Regions from separate parts of the Methylobacterium sp. 174MFSha1.1 genome, predicted to be linked through region 3. Evidence: predicted binding sites of a transcription regulator. Region 3 holds the regulator's gene; each other region holds the start of a gene.

Region 1 (3,871 bases), on a different contig from region 3:
GGGCCTCGCCCTGCCGCTCGCCCGCGAGGCGCGCGTGATGCAGGCCCGCCTCGCCGCCCTGCGCGGCGGCCCGCGGCGCCTCGGCGTGGCGGCGAGCCACGATCCCCTGCTGATGGAGGTGCTGGGCCTGTGGGGCGGGGCCGAGATCGCCGTGATGGGCAGCCGGGACGCGGTGATCCGGCTCATGGACGGGCGCGCCGACGCGGCGGGCTTCCATTGCGGGGCGGTCGGTCCGGCGGCGGCCGGGCCGCCCTTCTCGGACCTCGTCGCCGATCCGGCCTTCCGGATCCGCCCGCTGTTCGAGCGCGAGCAGGGCCTGCTGGTCGCAGCCAACAACCCGCTCGGGCTCGGCGGTCCCGGGGACCTGCGCGCCACCAGGGCCCGCTTCGTCAACCGGCAGAAGGGTTCGGGCACCCGGGACTGGTTCGACCGGCTGCTGGCCGAGGCCGGGATCCGGCCGGACGAGATCGTCGGCTACGGGCTGGAGGAATTCACCCACCAGGCGGTGGCGGCGGTGATCGCCTCGGGGGCCGCCGATGCGGGTCTGGGGGCGCGCGCGGCGGCGGAGCGGTTCGGCCTCGGCTTCGTCCCGGTCGGCTGGGAGGTCTACGGCCTCGCCGCCAGCGCGTCGCTGCCGGGGGACGGGCTCGACCGGGTCGCGGCGCTGGTGGCCGAGCGGATCGGGCAGTTGCCGGGCTACCGCCTGCCAGGGTGACCGACGGGCCTGCGCGACGTCCGCCGGGGCCGATGGCCCGGCAGCCGGGCGGGGCCTTGGAGGATCGGCGCGCTTGATTCGACCGAAGGTCCGATCATCATGACGCAAGGGGCGTGCGACACCGCTCCCCGATGCCCACCCGGAGAGTGCCGCCATGACAGCTCCTTCGACGACAGCTCCTTCGACGACAGCCCCCTCGACGATCTACGACCACGGCCTCGACCGGAACCCGGCCAACCACCAGCCGCTCACCCCCCTCACCTTCCTGGAGCGGGCGGCGACGGTCTTCCCCGACCACGTTGCGGTGATCCACGGCGGGTTGCGGCGCAACTACCGCGACCTCTACGCCCGCTGCCGGCGCCTCGCCGCGGCGCTCGAGGCCCGGGGGATCGGGCGGGGCGACACGGTGGCGGTGATGCTCGCCAACACCCCGGCGATGATCGAGTGCCATTACGGGGTGCCGATGGCCGGCGCGGTGCTCAACACCCTCAACACCCGGCTCGACGCCGCGATCATCGCCTTCTGCCTCGACCACGGCGAGGCCAAGGTGGTGATCACCGACCGGGAATTCGCCCGCACCATGGGCCCGGCCCTGGCCCAGGCCGGGGTGACGCCGCTGGTGATCGACTACGACGATCCCGAATACGACGGCCCGGGCGAGCGCCTCGGCACGGTCGAGTACGAAGCCTTCCTCGCCGAAGGCGACCCCGCCCATCCCTGGGTCATGCCGGGCGACGAGTGGGACGCGATCACCCTCAACTACACGTCGGGCACCACCGGCGACCCGAAGGGCGTGGTCTACCACCATCGCGGCGCGTCGCTGCTCGCCGTCGGCAACGTGGTGGCGGGCAATCTCGGCCGGCACCCGGTCTATCTGTGGACCCTGCCGATGTTCCACTGCAACGGCTGGTGCTTCCCCTGGACGCTGTCGGTGGTGGCCGGCACCCATGTCTGCCTACGGCAGGTGCGGGCGAAAGCCATGTACGACGCCATCGCGGATCACGGCGTCACGCATCTGTGCGGCGCGCCGATCGTGATGTCGCTCCTCATCAACGCCCCGGAAGCCGAGCGGCGGGACCTGCCGCGGCGGGTCTCTTTCCTCACCGCGGCGGCGCCGCCGCCCGAGGCCGTGCTCGCCGGCATGGCCGAGGCCGGGTTCGACGTCACGCACGTCTACGGGCTGACCGAGACCTACGGCCCGGCGGTGGTGAACGAGTGGCACGCCGACTGGGACGCCCTGGGCAAGGACGAGAAGGCCGCCCGCAAGGCGCGCCAGGGGGTGCGCTACCCCCCGCTCGAAGCGCTCGACGTGCTCGATCCGGAGACGATGCAGCCGGTCCCGGCCGACGGCGAGACGCTCGGCGAGGTGATGTTCCGCGGCAACGTGGTGATGCGCGGCTACCTCAAGAACCCGACGGCGACCGAGGCCGCCTTCCGGGGCGGCTGGTTCCACTCGGGCGATCTCGGGGTGAAGCACCCGGACGGCTACATCCAGCTCAAGGACCGCTCGAAGGACATCATCATCTCGGGCGGCGAGAACATCTCGTCGATCGAGGTCGAGGAGGCCCTGTTCAAGCATCCGGCGGTGGCGGCCGCGGCGGTGGTGGCCAAGCCCGACGAGAAATGGGGCGAGACGCCGTGCGCCTTCGTCGAGCTGAAGGGCTCGGAGATGGTCTCGGCCGAGGAGCTGATCGGCTGGTGTCGCCAGTCGCTCGCCGGCTTCAAGGTGCCCCGGCACGTGGTCTTCACGGAACTGCCGAAGACCTCGACCGGCAAGGTGCAGAAATTCGTGCTGCGGGAGATGGCGAAGGCGTTGTGACGGGCGCCCCGTGACGGGGCTGCGGGGCATGCCGGCCGGGGGCTCGCCCTCCGGGGCCCCGCCGCTCGATCCGTCGTCGTTCAAGGTCAGGAGCCGCCGCGCCGAACGCTGACGCGGCGGCACTCAGGGGCGTTTTCTGGGCTAGTGCATCACGCGGGTGGAGGTCGTCCGTAGACGACTGATCTCATCCTTCAGGTGAAGCTTTCGCCGCTTAAGCTCTACAATTCGCAAGTCATCGGTGGAGAGGTGGGTGATTGCGTCCTGAATCTCGCGCTCCAGGGCTTCGTGCTTACGCTCGAGCTCGGTGAGATGCGTGTGCAGCGACATCAGCCATTGCCTCCTGTCATGTAGGTGACACACCCAACCTGCCATAGGCCGCGGCCGATGTCGAAGAGATTTGATGCTGCACCTGCGTAATGCGCCGCAGTCGGGCGGGCCCCCGGAGGGGCTGCACAACCCCGCGCGCGCCCTTGCCGGAGGCCGGGGCCTGGTTCATGCTCGACCGCATATCTCCAGGGGCATATCTCCGAGGACTTGGGGCGGCGATGGCGTTCGAGTTGAGTGCGGAATCGACGGCGGAGTACGAGACCGAGCTGTCGCGTCTGAAGGAGGAGCATCGCGACCTCGACGACGCGATCGAGGCCCTGTCGGGGGTGATGGCCGGCGACCGGCTGCAGCTCCAGCGCCTCAAGAAGCGCAAGCTGGCGCTTCGCGACCGCATCTCCTTCCTGGAGGACCAGCTCACCCCGGACATCATCGCCTGACGGGCACGGGCGCCTGGCGCTGCTTGCGTGAAGGCAAACGCACCGCTACTGCACAACGACCGGCTGCGGCCCGCTCGCGGCCAGCAGCGCTTTCTAGAGGATGCGCTTGACGATGGCGGCAGCGCCCCCCGTCGCGGTGATCATGGGCAGCCAGTCCGACTGGGCCACGATGCGCCACGCCGCCGAGACCCTCGACGCGCTCGGCATTCCGTACGAGGCCCGCATCGTCTCGGCCCACCGCACCCCGGACCGCCTGGTCGCCTTCGCCAAGGGCGCCAAGGCCGCCGGATTCCGGGTGGTGATCGCCGGCGCCGGCGGCGCGGCCCACCTCCCCGGCATGGCCGCCGCGATGACGCCGCTGCCCGTCTTCGGCGTGCCGGTCGAATCGAAGGCGCTGTCGGGCCAGGACAGCCTCCTGTCGATCGTGCAGATGCCGGCCGGCATCCCGGTCGGCACGCTCGCCATCGGCCGGGCCGGCGCCGTCAACGCGGCGCTGCTCGCCGCCGCCGTCCTCGCTTTGACCGACGACGACCTGGCCCAGCGCCTCGACGCCTGGCGCGCCCGCCAGAGCGC
Region 2 (3,871 bases), on a different contig from region 3:
CTGGTCGAGCATCGCCGCCTCGGTCTCGGCGATCCCCTCCCCGAGCAGCACCGCCGCCTCGGGCAGGTTCGGGGTCAGCACCGCGGCATGGGGCAGGAGCTTGCCGCGCAGGGCCTCGACGGCGTCGTCGGCGAGCAGCCGGTCGCCGCTCGTCGCCACCATCACCGGGTCGAGCACCAGCGGCAGGCCGGCGGCGTGGCGGGCGAGAGTCTCGGCCACCGCGGCGATCACGGGCGCGCGCGACAGCATGCCGATCTTCACCGCCCGCACGTCAAGGTCGGTGAAGACGCTCTCGATCTGGCGGGCGACGAAGTCGGGGTCGACGTCGTGGATCGCCTGCACGCCGCGGGTGTTCTGGGCGGTGAGCGCCGTGATCACGCTGGCGCCGTAGACGCCGAGCGCCGAGAAGGTCTTCAGGTCGGCCTGGATGCCGGCGCCGCCGCCGGAATCCGAGCCCGCGATCGTGACGGCGATCATGCCCAATCTCCGATCGTGCGAAGCCCGATCATGCCGGACCCGGTCATGCGGAACCCCGCGCCGCGAGCGCCCCGTCGATCACCGCGCGCAGGTCGCGCGCCCGTGCCTCGACGTCGCGGCCGGTGCCGAACAGCGCCGAGATCAGCGCGATCCCGTCCGCCCCAGCCCCGATCGTCGCCGCGGCGTTGCTGCGGTCGATGCCCGCGATCGCGCCGACCGGCAGGCCGCCACCGCGGGCGAGCCGCGCCCGGAACACGATGCGGTTGAGCCCGTCGAGCCCGACCGGGGGATCGGGATTGTCCTTGCTGGTGGTGGAGAAGACGCCGCCGATGCAGGCGTAGTCGACCGGCAGCCGGTAGAGCTCGTCGGCCTGGGCGGCGTTCTTGACGGTGAGCCCGACGATCGCGCCCCGGGGCAGCAGGCGCTTGGCGTCGCTCGGGTGCAGGTCCTCCTGGCCGAGATGCACGCCCTCGACCCCGGCCGCGAGGGCGAGATCGACCCGGTCGTTCATGAGGAGCGGCACGCCGGTGCCCTGGAGCGCCGCGTGGATCCGGCGCAGGCGCGCCACGGTCTCGCGGGCATTCGCGATGGTCTTCTCGCGGTACTGGAGCAGGGTGCAGCCCCCGGCCGCGGCTTGCGCCGCCATCCGGGCGAGGTGATCGGCGTCGCCGCCGCAGACCCCGACATCGAGGAGGCCGTAGAGCCGCAGGTCCACCGGCACGGTCGGGTGCCCGCCATCGGTCTTCACGGGCGGGCTCCGGCGGGACGCGGGAAGGGGCGTGCGGGCATCGGGGCGTTTCCGGCTGGGCCCGGAACCCCGGGCCGATCGTGCGATCCCCCGGAGTAAGGGTGGGCACGCGCGGGCGTCAACGGCCCCGTGATCAGCTCGCCCGCGCCCCGCCGGCCGCCGCCTCGCGGGCCCGCTCCACCACCAGGCGACGCTCGCGCCAGACCACGAACACGCCGGCCGCCGCCACGATGGCACCGCCGACCGCGATCGAGGCGGTGGGGAGCTGGCCGAACACGAACCAGCCGATCAGCACCGACCACAGCATCGTGGTGTACTCGAACGGCGCGACCAGCGAGGCGTCGCCGTGGCGGTAGCTCTCGGTGAGCAGGATCTGGCCGATGCCGCCGAGCACGCCGACGACCAGGAACAGCGCCAGGTCCGACCAGCCGGGCATCCGCCAGCCCAGCGCCAGGGTCGAGAGGCCCAAGAGCGAGGTGAACAGGAAGAAGTAGAGCACGATGGCGCCGGTGCGCTCGGTGCCGGTGAGCTTGCGCACCTGGATCGTCGCCGCCGCCGAGCAGCCCGCCGCCAGGATGGCGAACAGCGCGCCCGTCGACCCGCCCCCGCCGGCCCCGCCGAATTCGAGGTGGGGGGCGAGCGTGATCAGCACGCCGAGGAAGCCGACCGAGACGCCGGCCCAGCGATAGGCCTGGACCCGCTCGCGCAGCACGATCGCCGCCAGCACCACGACGAGGAGCGGCGAGGCGTAGCCGATCGCCACCGCGTCGGAGAGCGGCAGGAAGGACAGGCCGGCAAAGCCCGCGAACATGCCGGCGGCGCCGATGATGCTGCGGAGCACGTGGCCCTTGAGGTTCTGCGTCGCCACCGCCTGCCGCACGCCGCCGCCCTGCCAGCGCAGCCACAGCAGCAGCGGCGCGATGGCGATGAAGGAGCGGAAGAACACGATCTCGCCGGTCGGGAACCGGTCGGCCAGCGTCTTCACGCCGGCGGACATCAGCGTGAAGGCCAGCGCCGAGAGCACCTTGAGCCCGATGCCGAGATAGGGGCGGGCGGCCGCTCGTCCCGACGCGCCAGATCCGGTGACCGACCGGCCGGGGACGACGAGGGGGGCTGCCATGGGCGGGGCGCTTTTCTTGTGGCGTGGGAGGGGCCGCGGCCGCGGAAGCGCGGCGGGGCCGTTTGTCAGAACCACGAATCGCCACGGCCGAGGTAGAGGCGGGTGCGGGCGGCTGACCTGCGCGATCCGCATGATGGGATTTAAGGCTCCGCAAACGAATTCGAGTCCTGGTCCCCGGCCAAGGTTCCGCCTGCGGCAACCGCGTCATCAAAGTGATACGCGAATAGGGTTTGGCTGGCGCGAGACGCCGCCAAGGAGATTGCACGTGGCCGAGGACGCCGACGCGCTGCGCGTGCGAACCCTGTTCCTCTCGGATATCCACCTGGGGACCAAGGGCTGCCAGGCCGAGCTGCTGCTCGACTTCATGCGCGAAGTGGATGCCGACGAGATCTACCTGGTCGGCGACATCGTCGACGGCTGGAAGCTGCGCTCGGGCTGGTACTGGCCGCAATCGCACAACGACGTGGTGCAGAAGCTCCTGCGGAAGGTGCGAAAAGGGTCGCGCCTCGTCTACGTGCCGGGCAACCACGACGAGTTCCTGCGCGATTTCCTCGACATGCATTTCGGCGGCATCGAGATCCAGGACCAGGTGCTGCACGAGGCGGCGGACGGCAAGCGCTACCTCGTCATACACGGCGACCAGTTCGACCTCGTGGTGCGCCACGCCCGCTGGCTGGCCTATCTCGGCGACGGCGCCTACTCGGCGGCGCTGTTCGTCAACACCCACCTCAACTGGGTGCGCCGGCGCCTCGGCCTGACCTACTGGTCGCTGTCGGCCTGGGCCAAGCTGAAGGTGAAGAACGCCGTCAACTTCATCGGCCGGTTCGAGGAATTTTTGATCGCGGAGGCGCGCCGGGCCGAGGCGGACGGGGTGATCTGCGGCCACATCCACCACGCGGCGAGCCGCATGGTCGGCGACATGCACTACCTCAACACCGGCGACTGGGTCGAATCCTGCACGGCCGTCGTCGAGCATTACGACGGCACGATGGAGGTGATCCGCTTCGCCGAGTGGAAGCGCGCCCATGCCGATTCCCCCACGCCGCTGACCTCCCGCAGCCGGCCGGCCGAGGAGCTGGCGCCCGCCGCCCGCACCCCCCTGCCCCCGACCGCCCAGAGCACCCGGGCCGTCGCGTGAGGCTCCTCGTCGCGACCGATGCCTGGCATCCCCAGGTCAACGGCGTCGTCCGCTCCCTCGAGCACATGGTCGCCGCGGGGCGCCGGCGCGGCCACGACCCGGTGATGCTGACGCCGCTGGACTTCGCCAGCGTGCCGCTGCCGGGCTACGCCGAGATCCGGCTCTCGCTCGTCACCGCCCGCGGCGTCGCTTCCCGCTTTCCCGCCCTGGCGCCGACCCACGTCCACATCGCCACCGAGGGGCCGATCGGGCTCGCCACCCGCCGGGTCTGCCTGGCGCAGGGGCGGCCCTTCACCACGAGCTACCACACCCGCTTCCCCGAATACCTCGCCGCCCGCCTGCCGGTGCCGGAACGCTGGAGCTACGCCTGGCTGCGCCGCTTCCACGG
Region 3 (3,871 bases):
CCGAACCTGATGGGCGGCGTCGCGAACCTGCCGGTGATGATCTACCAGTTCGCCCTCTCGCCCTACGAGAACTGGCGCCAGATGGCCTGGGCCGGCGCGCTCCTCATCACCGTCACCATCCTGGGCCTGTCGATCGTGGCCCGCCTCGTCCTGAGCGGCCCGAAGGGGCGCTGACCGCACACCCTGCTTGGAGACAACCCGATGAGCGCCACCGCCACCGCCGCGCCGGTCGTGGGCCAGAGCACGGCCGACGAGTCCGCCCAGGTCCGCCTCGCCGTCAAGGACCTCAACTTCTACTACGGCGACTTCAAGGGGTTGAAGAACATCAACCTCAACTTCCTCGACCGCCAGGTCACGGCACTGATCGGGCCGTCGGGCTGCGGCAAGTCCACCCTGCTGCGCACCTTCAACCGGATCTACAGCCTCTATCCGGAGCAGCGCGCGGAAGGCGAGATCCTGCTCGACGGCCGCAACATCCTGGACTCGTCGATCGACCTCAACGAGCTGCGCGCCCGGGTCGGCATGGTGTTCCAGAAGCCGACCCCGTTCCCGATGTCGATCTACGACAACATCGCGTTCGGCATCCGGCTCTACGAGCGCCTCGGCAAGGCCGACCTCGACGTCCGGGTCGAGGAGGCCCTGCGCAAGGGCGCGTTGTGGGACGAGGTGAAGGACAAGCTCAAGCAGTCCGGCATGGGCCTGTCGGGCGGCCAGCAGCAGCGCCTCTGCATCGCCCGCACGGTGGCGCAGCGCCCGGAGGTGATCCTGTTCGACGAGCCGACCTCGGCCCTCGACCCGATCTCGACCGGCCGCATCGAGGAGCTGATCGAGCAGCTGCGCGGCGAGTTCACCATCGCCATCGTCACCCACAACATGCAGCAGGCGGCGCGCATCTCGCAGTTCACCGCCTTCATGTATCTCGGCGAACTGATCGAGTTCGGGCCGACCAACCGGCTGTTCATGAACCCGTCGAAGCGACAGACCCAGGACTACATCACCGGCCGATTCGGCTGAGGCTCACGGACTCATCCCGCCGGCCCGGGCTTCGCCGGGCCGGCGCGCCACACACTCCACCTCATCGCGGGGAGTCAGCCCTCATGTCGAACCACATCGTCACCTCCTACGATCAGGAGCTGCAGAACCTGCGGCGCAGCATCGCCGAGATGGGCGGCATCGCCGAGAAGATGGTGGCCGATTCCGGCCAGGCGCTGCTGCGCCGCGACACCGCCCTCGCCCAGAGCGTCATCGCCGTCGACCAGCGCCTCGACGGGCTGCAGCGCGAGATCGAGGAGAAGGCCATCCTCCTCATCGCCAAGCGCCAGCCGATGGCGGTCGACCTGCGCGAGACGATCTCGGCGATCCGCGTCTCGGGCGACCTCGAGCGCATCGGGGACCTGGCCAAGAACGTCGCCAAGCGCGTCGTCGCCGTCGCCGACCAGGTCCAGCTGCAGAAGATCGTCGTCGGCGTGGAGCACATGAACGAGCTGGTCCAGGGCCAGCTCAAGGACGTGCTCGACGCCTACGCCACCCAGGACACCGTCGTCGCCCTCGACGTCTGGGCCCGGGACGGCGGCATCGACGCCCTCTACACCTCGCTGTTCCGCGAGCTCCTGACCTACATGATGGAGGATCCGCGCAACATCACGTTCTGCACGCACCTGCTGTTCTGCGCCAAGAACGTCGAGCGCATCGGCGACCACACCACCAACATCGCCGAGACCATCCACTACCTCGCCACCGGGGAGACGCTGCCGACCGATCGTCCCAAGAACGACCGTTCGAGCTTCGCCACCCTCGATTCCCAGCCGGAGGCCTGACGGGTCGGCCCGTGCCGGGCTTCGTGCCCGGCGCGTGTCACCCTCTCCGGATCCCGCCCGAAGTGCCCCGCATGAGTACCCGCATCCTGATCGTCGAGGACGAGGAGGCGCTGACCCTCCTCCTGCGCTACAACCTCGAGGCGGAGGGCTTCGAGGTCGACGCCGTCGCCCGGGGCGACGAGGCGGATATCCGCCTGCGCGAGCAGATCCCCGACCTCGTCCTCCTCGACTGGATGATGCCCGGCCTCTCCGGCATCGAGCTCTGCCGGCGCATCCGCGCCCGCCGCGAGACCGAGCGGCTGCCGGTGATCATGCTCACCGCCCGCGGCGAGGAGGGCGACAGGGTGCGGGGGCTCGCCACCGGCGCCGACGACTACATCGTCAAGCCGTTCTCGGTGCCGGAACTCCTGGCGCGGGTCCGCGCGCTGCTGCGCCGCGCCAAGCCCGCCCACGTCGCCGACCTGCTGGTGGCCGGCGACATCGAGCTCGACCGGGTCAGCCACCGCGTCCGCCGCGACGGCCGCGAGCTGCATCTCGGCCCGACCGAGTTCAAGCTGCTCGAATTCCTGATGCAGAGTCCCGGCCGGGTCTTCTCCCGCGAGCAATTGCTCGACGGCGTCTGGGGCCACGACGTCTACATCGACGAGCGCACCGTCGACGTGCATATCGGCCGCCTGCGCAAGGCGATCAACCGCGGCCGCGACACCGACCCGATCCGCACCGTGCGCGGCTCCGGCTACTCGTTCGACGAGATGTTCGCGCCGGAGGCGTGAGGCCTCGCTCACGTCGGGCAGAAAGCTCGGCCGTCGGCTGCTCCACCCTCCTCGTCATTTCGGGGCCGCGCAGCGGAGCCCGGAACGACGCGGTGGATGTCAGGGCATCGAGGGACCTTGAAACGCCTGCCCCCGCCAAATCCCGACTTCTCGCGGATTGCCGCCGGACAGGATTCGTTAGGATTTGAGCGATATCGTCGACCAGTCGGAAAGGATCGGTGCGGAAGCGGCGCTACGCCGCCTCCGGATCGGTCGTCCGGATGCGGGACCTTAGCGAAACCCGACGACCTTACGTTCGCGCTTGCGTTCGGCGGCGGGCTGGTAGGCGATCCGGCTGTGGTGGGTGCAGTAGGGCAGGCCGGTGATGGCGCGGTCGCCGCAGAAGCGGAAATCGGGCGTGGACGGGTCGCCCATCGGCCAACGGCACATGAATTCCCGCAGCTCCATGATGGTGACGCGGGCGCTCTCCGGCAGCGCGGTGGTGTCGGCGGGCGATGCGGCCTGATACAGGGCGAGGGCCGGCGGCGCGGGAGCCACCACAGACGGGGTCTCGCCGGCAGCGGACTCGCCCTCGGCCCGGGGACGGCGGCCGCCGGCCGGCGCGGTGCCGTTGGCCTTCGCGACGCGCCCGGCCAGGCCGAGGCGGTGGACCTTGCCGATGACGGCGTTGCGGGAGACGCCGCCGATCTCGGCGGCGATCTGGCTGGCGCTGCGGCCGTCGCTCCACAGCCGCTTGAGAAGCTCGACGCGTTCCTTCGTCCAGCTCGGACCCGCATCCATCATCGCCGCCTCCAATCCCCCGACATCACCCATGGAATCGGCACGCAGCCGCGAGCGGCACGCCGTTCGGCCGCGCGGTGACTCCATCCGATCCTGCTGGTGATCGCCGCCACGCCTGGAGCGGTGGCGACGGGGGTGAACCTACAGGACGGCCTAACATCCGCGCAAGAGTCCGCCCCCCGTCGAGTCGGTTTTTCCCCGCGGCCGGCCGGCGGTCCGAACGCGGCCGGGTTGCGCCTCCGGTCCGGCGCGCGTCGAGGCCGCGCCGGATCGCTCCCACAAATTACCCATCTGAATCAATGGCTTGTCGGGTCTGTCCGAAAGGGGTGCCATACTGGGGCGCCGCATGATCGCAGGTTGCGCTGCCGTAGCGGCCTCCGACAGCCGGGGGTTGTCTCTCCGGTCTCCGGCAAGCGTGGCCGCAGTGCCACGCCGCCCTGTCCGGCAAGCTTGGCCGCAGTGCCACGCCCCTCGTCGGCAAGCGTGGCCGTGATGCCACGC

What was found. Region 3 encodes PhoB, which activates phosphate uptake and scavenging genes when phosphate is short. Its sites were predicted from a motif close to TGTCATNNANCTGTCAT; they were not measured.
Region 1: a site for PhoB is predicted at 2,876-2,892, ahead of BM430_RS09015 (YdcH family protein). Genes of this name have one in related genera too.
Region 2: a site for PhoB is predicted at 2,548-2,564, ahead of BM430_RS08100 (UDP-2,3-diacylglucosamine diphosphatase). Genes of this name have one in related genera too.

Annotation. Positions count from the first base shown of each region.
Region 1 covers NZ_FPCB01000010.1:19,257-23,127, reverse strand. Annotated here, with positions in the region: gene BM430_RS09025 (substrate-binding domain-containing protein) at 1-715, shown strand, start outside; gene BM430_RS09020 (acyl-CoA synthetase) at 870-2,534, shown strand; gene BM430_RS09015 (YdcH family protein) at 2,676-2,861, opposite strand; gene BM430_RS09010 (YdcH family protein) at 3,080-3,298, shown strand; gene purE (5-(carboxyamino)imidazole ribonucleotide mutase) at 3,411-3,871, shown strand, end outside.
Region 2 covers NZ_FPCB01000009.1:83,425-87,295, forward strand. Annotated here, with positions in the region: gene thiD (bifunctional hydroxymethylpyrimidine kinase/phosphomethylpyrimidine kinase) at 1-483, opposite strand, end outside; gene BM430_RS08090 (thiamine phosphate synthase) at 521-1,225, opposite strand; gene BM430_RS08095 (DMT family transporter) at 1,359-2,345, opposite strand; gene BM430_RS08100 (UDP-2,3-diacylglucosamine diphosphatase) at 2,611-3,483, shown strand; gene BM430_RS08105 (glycosyltransferase family 4 protein) at 3,480-3,871, shown strand, end outside.
Region 3 covers NZ_FPCB01000039.1:26,230-30,100, reverse strand. Annotated here, with positions in the region: gene pstA (phosphate ABC transporter permease PstA) at 1-174, shown strand, start outside; gene pstB (phosphate ABC transporter ATP-binding protein PstB) at 202-1,014, shown strand; gene phoU (phosphate signaling complex protein PhoU) at 1,098-1,817, shown strand; gene phoB (phosphate regulon transcriptional regulator PhoB) at 1,889-2,590, shown strand; gene BM430_RS27475 (GcrA family cell cycle regulator) at 2,861-3,373, opposite strand.